2 linked regions of the Variovorax terrae genome follow. Each later gene encodes a partner of the first gene's protein in a complex. Links are inferred from orthologs where the notes say so. Each region holds a gene or a part of one and is shown in the gene's direction. Other genes may lie near its edges. The genes, in order: MMF98_RS03600 and MMF98_RS04985.

Region 1 (3,112 bases):
CTGCAGGACCTGAATGTGCAGAAGCACGAGAAGGTGCTGGAAATCGGCACCGGCTCCGGCTACATGGCCGCCCTGCTGGCGCACCGCGCCCAGCGCGTGATCACGCTCGAGATCGACGCCGCCCTGGCCCAGACGGCGCGCGCCAACCTGCAGCAGGCCGGCGTGCACAACGCCGAGGTGCGCCATGCCGACGGCTCGAAGGACGTCTCGGTGGACGGCCCGTTCGACGTCATCCTGCTCAGCGGCTCGGTGGCCGAGGCCCCGCCCGCCCTGCTGGCCCAGCTCAAGGTGGGTGGGCGGCTGGCCGCCGTCGTGGGCTTCGAGCCCATGATGCGCGCCACCTTCGTCACCCGCACCAGCGAGAGCGCCTGGAGCACGGCCCAGCCCTGGGACACCGTGGCGCCGCGCCTGCAGAACTTCGCCGAGCCCTCGCGCTTCAACTTCTGAACCCGCCGGAGCAAGCGCCATGATCACCCACATCCGCCCCGGCGACCTCGGCCCCTGGCTGCAGGCCGCCCGGCAACAAACGCCAGACCAGCCCGTGGTGCTGGACGTGCGCGAGCCCTGGGAACTGCAGACCGCCAGCGTGCAGCCCGACGGCTTCGCGCTGGTGGCCATTCCCATGGGCGAGATTCCCGCCCGCCTGGGCGAACTCGACCCCGCGCAGCCCGTGGCCTGCCTGTGCCACCATGGCGCGCGCAGCCTGCGCGTGGCCTCGTTCCTCGCGCAGAACGGCTTCACCCAGGTCGCCAACATCACCGGCGGCATCGATGCCTGGTCGCGCGAGCGCGACGCGGCGGTTCCGCTTTACTGACACCTCCCTCTGCTGCCCTGCTCCCGTAAGGATGACCATGAAACTGTTCCGGCTTCTCCCCCTGTCCATGGCTCTCGCCGCCACCCTGGGCGTGACGCTTGGCGGGCCCGCACGGGCGCAAAGCCTGCTGGAACTGTATGAATCGGCCCGCGCCTACGACGCCACCTACCAATCGGCGCGCTCGCAGTACGACGCCAACCTGGCCCGCGCCGAGCAGGCCCGGGCCAACCTGCTGCCGACGGCCGGCCTCAGCGCCGGCGTGCAGCGCAACGAGCTGCAGAACAACAACCCGGTCATCGACCGCTACTTCGGCAACCAGAACGCCACGCTGAGCGCCTCGCAGCCGCTGTACCGCCCGGCCAACCTGGCCGCCTACGAGCAGGGCAAGCGGCAAGTCGAGCTGGCGCAGGCCCAGCTGGTCGCCGCCGAGCAGGACCTGATCGTGCGTATCAGCCAGGCCTATTTCGACGTGCTGGGCGCGCACGACAGCCTGGCCTTCGTGCGCGCGCAGAAGGCCGCCGTGGCCGAGCAATTGGCCTCGGCCAAGCGCAACTTCGAGGTCGGCACCTCGACCATCACCGACACGCGCGAAGCCCAGGCCCGCTACGACCTCGTGATCGCCCAGGAAATCGCCGCCGAGAACGACCTGCGCGTGCGCAAGATCGCGCTCGACCAGCTGGTCGGCAAAACCGACACCGCGCCCCGGCCGGTCGCCGCGCCCGTGGTGCTGCCGGCGCTGCAGCCCGGCGACGTCAACACCTGGGTGCTGCAGTCCGAGGACGCGCACCCCAGCATCCGCCAGGCGCGCGCCAGCGTCGACGTGGCGCAGCTCGAAACCCGCAAGGCCGAGGCCGGCCACAAGCCCACGCTCGACCTGCAGGCCAGCTACGGCGTCACGCGCAACCTCAACGGCAGCGCCACCACCGGGGCCGCCAACCCCGACTTTCGCACCAAGGTCACCTCCGTGGGCCTGGTGTTCAACATGCCGCTGTTCGCCGGCTTCTCGGTGCAGAACCGCATCCGCGAAACGCTGGCCCTGGAAGACAAGGCCCGCAACGACCTGGAAGGCGCGCGCCGAGGCGTGGCCCAGGCCACCCGCACCGCCTTCTTCGGCGTGCTGTCGGGCCAGAGCCAGGTCAAGGCGCTGGAAGCCGCCGAAGCCTCCAGCCAGAGCGCGCTGGACGCCAACAAGCTCGGCTACCAGGTCGGCGTGCGCATCAACATCGACGTGCTGAACGCGCAGAGCCAGCTGTTCCAGACCAAGCGCGACCTCGCCGCCTCGCGCTACAACGTGCTGGTGGGGGGCCTCAAGCTGCGCCAGGCCAACGGCACGCTGCGGCCCGAGGACCTGCAGGCCGTCAACGCGCTGCTGGCCAAGTAACCCCGCGCCCCCTCTGCCGGCGGCGCCCCGCGGGTTGGCCGGGCCCGCCGGCCCCGAACCCATCGACCCTCGCCTCGCGATAGCCTTCACGCACGCCCGTAGCACGCTGAAAAGCGGATTTACCGGGCGTTTGCACCGCCTTCATACGCGCCGGCGCGCCAGCGCCTAGAGTGCCCGGAAGGCCGCAACGGCCTGCCCGAACACCGCCGCTTCCCGCCGATCCGCCGCATGGACACCGTCCTGACCACCCTGGGCCTGCTGACGCTGGTCGCCTGCTCGGGCCTCGCCACCCGCTTTCTGCCGCGCGTGCCGCTGCCGCTGCTGCAGATCGCCCTCGGCGCGGCCCTGGCCTGGCCCGACGTCGGCCTGCACGTTCCGTTCGACCCGGGCGTGTTCATGCTGCTGTTCATCCCGCCGCTGCTGTTCGCCGAGGGCTGGCAGATCCCCAAGCGCGAATTCGGTAACTTCCGCGGGCTCATCCTGGTGCTGGCCGTCGGGCTGGTGCTGGCCACCGTGGCCGGCCTGGGCGCCCTGATCCACGCGATGGTGCCGGGCCTGCCGCTGTCGGTGGCCTGCGTGCTGGCCGCCGTGCTCTCGCCCACCGACGCGGTGGCGGTCTCGGCCATCGCCGGGCGGCACCGCCTGCCGCCGGGCCTGCAGCATGTGCTCGAGGGCGAGTCGCTGATGAACGACGCCTCGGCCCTGGTGGCCATGAAGTTCGCCGTCGCCGCCACGATGACCCACAGCTTCTCGCTGCCCCGCGCGGCGCTGGACTTCGTGCTGATGGCCTGCGGCGGCGTGGCCGTCGGCGTCGCCTTCAGCTGGGCCTTCGGCCTGCTGCACCACCGGCTGCTGCGCTGGCACGAAGGGCATCCCGTGAAGCCGACCGTGCTGCTGCTCCTGCTGATGCCGTTCGC
Region 2 (3,268 bases), 280 kb from region 1 along the record:
ACGCTGCGCTCGGCACCGCCAAGGCGGCCGAGGCCGATGCCCAGGCGGCCCGCGTGCTGCTGGCCAGCCAGGTGGCGCGCGGCTATTTCCAGCTCGCGCGCCTGAACGAACAGCTGGGCGTGGCCCGCCGCACCCTGGCCCAGCGCGAGGAAACGCTGGCGCTGGTGCGCGACCGCGTCAACGCCGGCCTGGACACACGCCTGGAGCTGCGGCAAAGCGAAGGCGGCTTGCCCGAGGCGCGCCAGCAGATCGAGGCGCTGCAGGAGCAGTCCACGCTCGCGCGCAACGCACTGGCGGCCCTGGTGGGGCAGCCGCAGGCGGCGCAGGGGCTCCAGCCGCCGGCCCTGTCCGCCCTCAAGGGCACGCCGGCCGCCAGCGTGATCCCGGCCAACCTGCTGGGCCAGCGCGCCGACATCGCCGCCGCGCGCTGGCGCGTCGAGGCGGCCACCCAGGACGTGGGCAATGCCAAGACCCAGTTCTACCCGAACATCAACCTGGTCGCCTTTGCCGGCTTCTCGAGCCTGGGCTTCGACCGCCTGTTCAAGAGCGGCAGCGAGCAATGGAGCGTGGGCCCGGCGCTGCGGCTGCCGATCTTCGAGGGCGGCCGCCTGCGCGCCAACCTGCGCGGCAAGACTGCCGACCTCGATGCCGCAGTGGAGAGCTACAACGCCGCCGTGATCGACGCCGTGCACGACGTGGCCGACCAGGTGGCCTCGTCGCAGTCCATCACGCGCCAGCAGGCCGAGCAGCGCGCCGCGCAGGCGGCCGCCGAAGGCGCCTACGACATCGCCGTGCAGCGCTACAAGGCCGGCCTGGGCAACTACCTCAATGTGCTGACGGCCGAGAGCACGGTGCTCAACCAGCGCCGCCTGGCCGTGGACCTCGCGGCCCGCGCGCTCGACACGCAGGTGGCGCTGGTGCGCGCCCTGGGCGGCGGCTACACGGATGCTACCAAATCAATAGCAAACAATGACCACGCCACGAGGACCTCTGGCACATTGAATGCCCAAAACAGCGTCGCGGCACGCTGAATCCGAAACACTCATTCAGATCCCGGAGAAACTCATGAACGCTCCCCAAACCAACGCCGCCGCTGAGCAGCCCGGCAACCCCAAGCGCAAGAAGGCGCTGACCGCGCTGGCCAGCGTGGTGGTCGTGGCCGGCCTCGGCTGGGCCGCCTACGAATGGCTGGTGGCCAGCCACTACGAGACCACCGACAACGCCTACGTGCAAGGCAACGTGATCCAGATCACGCCGCAGATCGGCGGCACCGTGATGGCGATCTTTGCCGACGACACCGACTTCGTGAAGGCTGGCCAGCCGCTGGTCAAGCTCGACCCGGCCGACGCCAAGGTGGCGCTCGAGCAGGCCGAGGCCAACCTTGCGCAGACCGTGCGCCAGGTGCGCACGCTGTATGCCAACAACGGCTCGCTGGCCGCGCAGATCACGCTGCGCGAGGCCGACGTGGTCAAGTCGCAGAGCGACATCGAGCGCGCCAACGACGACCTGAACCGCCGCCAGTCGCTGATCAACAACGGCGCCGTTTCCAAGGAAGAACTCAACCACGCGCAGACCACGCTGGCCAACGCCAAGAGCGCGCTGGCCGCGGCCCAGGCCGGCGTGGTGGCCGCGCGGGAGCAACTGGCCAGCAACCAGGCCATGACCGAAGGCACCAGCATCGAGCAGCACCCGAGCGTGCAGGCTGCCGCCGCCAAGGTGCGCGAGGCCTACCTGGCCGCCCAGCGCGCGGCCATGCCCGCGCCGGTGGACGGCTATGTGGCCAAGCGCACGGTGCAGCTTGGCCAGCGCGTGGCGGCCGGCACGCCGATGATGTCCATCATCCCGCTCAAGCAGGTGTGGGTGGATGCCAACTTCAAGGAAGTGCAGCTGCGCAACATCCGCATCGGCCAGCCCGTTACCCTGACGGCCGACGTCTACGGCAAGAAGGTGGAATACAAGGGCACGGTGGCGGGCCTCGGCGCCGGCACCGGCGCGGCCTTCGCGCTGCTGCCCGCGCAGAATGCCACCGGCAACTGGATCAAGGTGGTGCAGCGCGTGCCGGTGCGCGTGGCGCTGGACGAGGCCCAGCTCGCCGACAACCCGCTGCGCGTGGGCCTGTCGATGGATGTGTCGGTGGACGTGTCCAACAAGGACGGCAAGACCCTGGCCGATGCGCCGCGCGACAACGCCGCGACGCAGACGCAGGTCTATGCCTCGCTCGACAGCGGCGCCAACGAGGAAGTGCGCAAGGTGATCGCGGCCAACGTGGGGCAGGGCGCGGCCCGGGCCGTGGCGGCCAAGGACCGGGCGCCCGCGACCGCGATGCCCAAGGTGGCGGCGCAGGCGGCTTCGGCGGCCGCGACGCAGACCCACTGAACCCGCAGGCGCCATCGCTTCCCTCCATCCCTCGCCGGTGAAAGCCGGCAGCTCCGACCCAGGCCATGTCCTCCGCCGCACCTTACACACAGCCGTCTCCTCTGGAGGGCTCGGCCCGCACCTGGGGCACGATCGCCCTGTCGGCGGCCACCTTCATGAACGTGCTCGACACGTCGATCGCCAACGTGTCGCTGCCCGCCATCGCGGGCGACCTGGGGGTGAGCCCGAACCAGGGCACCTGGGTCATCACCAGCTTCGCCGTGGCCAACGCCATCGCCGTGCCGCTCACCGGCTGGCTGTCGCAGCGCTTCGGCCAGGTGCGCCTATTCGTCGCCAGCGTGCTGATGTTCGTGCTGGCCTCCTGGCTGTGCGGCCTGGCGCCCAACATGACCACGCTGATCGCGTTTCGCGCGCTGCAGGGCTTCGTGGCCGGGCCGATGATCCCGCTGTCACAGGCCCTGCTGCTGTCGAGCTACCCGAAGGCGCTGGCCGGGCTGGCCATGGCCATGTGGTCGATGACCACGCTGCTGGCGCCCGTGATGGGGCCGCTGCTCGGGGGCTGGATCACCGACAACATCTCCTGGCCCTGGATCTTCTATATCAACATCCCCGTGGGCATCATCGCGGCGGTCGCGTCCTGGGGCATCTACCACAAGCGCGAGAGCCTCACGCAAAAACTGCCGATCGACGCCGTGGGCCTGGCGCTGCTGGTGGTGTGGATCGGTGCGCTGCAGATCATGCTGGACCTCGGCAAGGAATACGACTGGTTCCATTCGCCGCTGATCGTCGGCCTGGCCGTGGTGGCCGTGGTGGGGCTGGCGTTCTTCCTGATCTGGGAGCTGACCGAGGACCACCCGGTGGTGGACCTCACGCTGTTCAAGCGCCGCAACTT

Evidence for each region.
Region 2: the proteins of MMF98_RS03600 (region 1) and MMF98_RS04985 are in contact, whole or in part, in a cryo-EM structure (PDB 8ZAL), measured with the Escherichia coli proteins. The link is inferred for Variovorax terrae from one-to-one orthologs.

What each region holds. Positions count from the first base shown.
Region 1 is NZ_JALGBI010000001.1:778,972-782,083, reverse strand. What follows is about bases 223-3,023. They hold MMF98_RS03600 (TolC family outer membrane protein), read left to right. Parts: upstream 223-851; coding sequence 852-2,195; downstream 2,196-3,023. Other genes in these bases: MMF98_RS03595 (Na+/H+ antiporter), read left to right, coding at 2,424-3,023; MMF98_RS03605 (rhodanese-like domain-containing protein), read left to right, coding at 467-814; MMF98_RS03610 (protein-L-isoaspartate O-methyltransferase family protein), read left to right, coding at 223-447. Also shown: more of MMF98_RS03610, read left to right, coding at 1-222; more of MMF98_RS03595, read left to right, coding at 3,024-3,112. UniProt on the Escherichia coli protein: Outer membrane channel, which is required for the function of several efflux systems such as AcrAB-TolC, AcrEF-TolC, EmrAB-TolC and MacAB-TolC. These systems are involved in export of antibiotics and other toxic compounds from the cell.
Region 2 is NZ_JALGBI010000001.1:1,057,184-1,060,451, forward strand. Bases 264-3,220 are described here. They hold MMF98_RS04985 (HlyD/EmrA/EmrK family protein), read left to right. Parts: upstream 264-1,065; coding sequence 1,066-2,376; downstream 2,377-3,220. Other genes in these bases: MMF98_RS04980 (efflux transporter outer membrane subunit), read left to right, coding at 264-1,031; MMF98_RS04990 (DHA2 family efflux MFS transporter permease subunit), read left to right, coding at 2,442-3,220. Also shown: more of MMF98_RS04980, read left to right, coding at 1-263; more of MMF98_RS04990, read left to right, coding at 3,221-3,268. UniProt on the Escherichia coli protein: Part of the tripartite efflux system EmrAB-TolC, which confers resistance to antibiotics such as CCCP, FCCP, 2,4-dinitrophenol and nalidixic acid. EmrA is a drug-binding protein that provides a physical link between EmrB and TolC.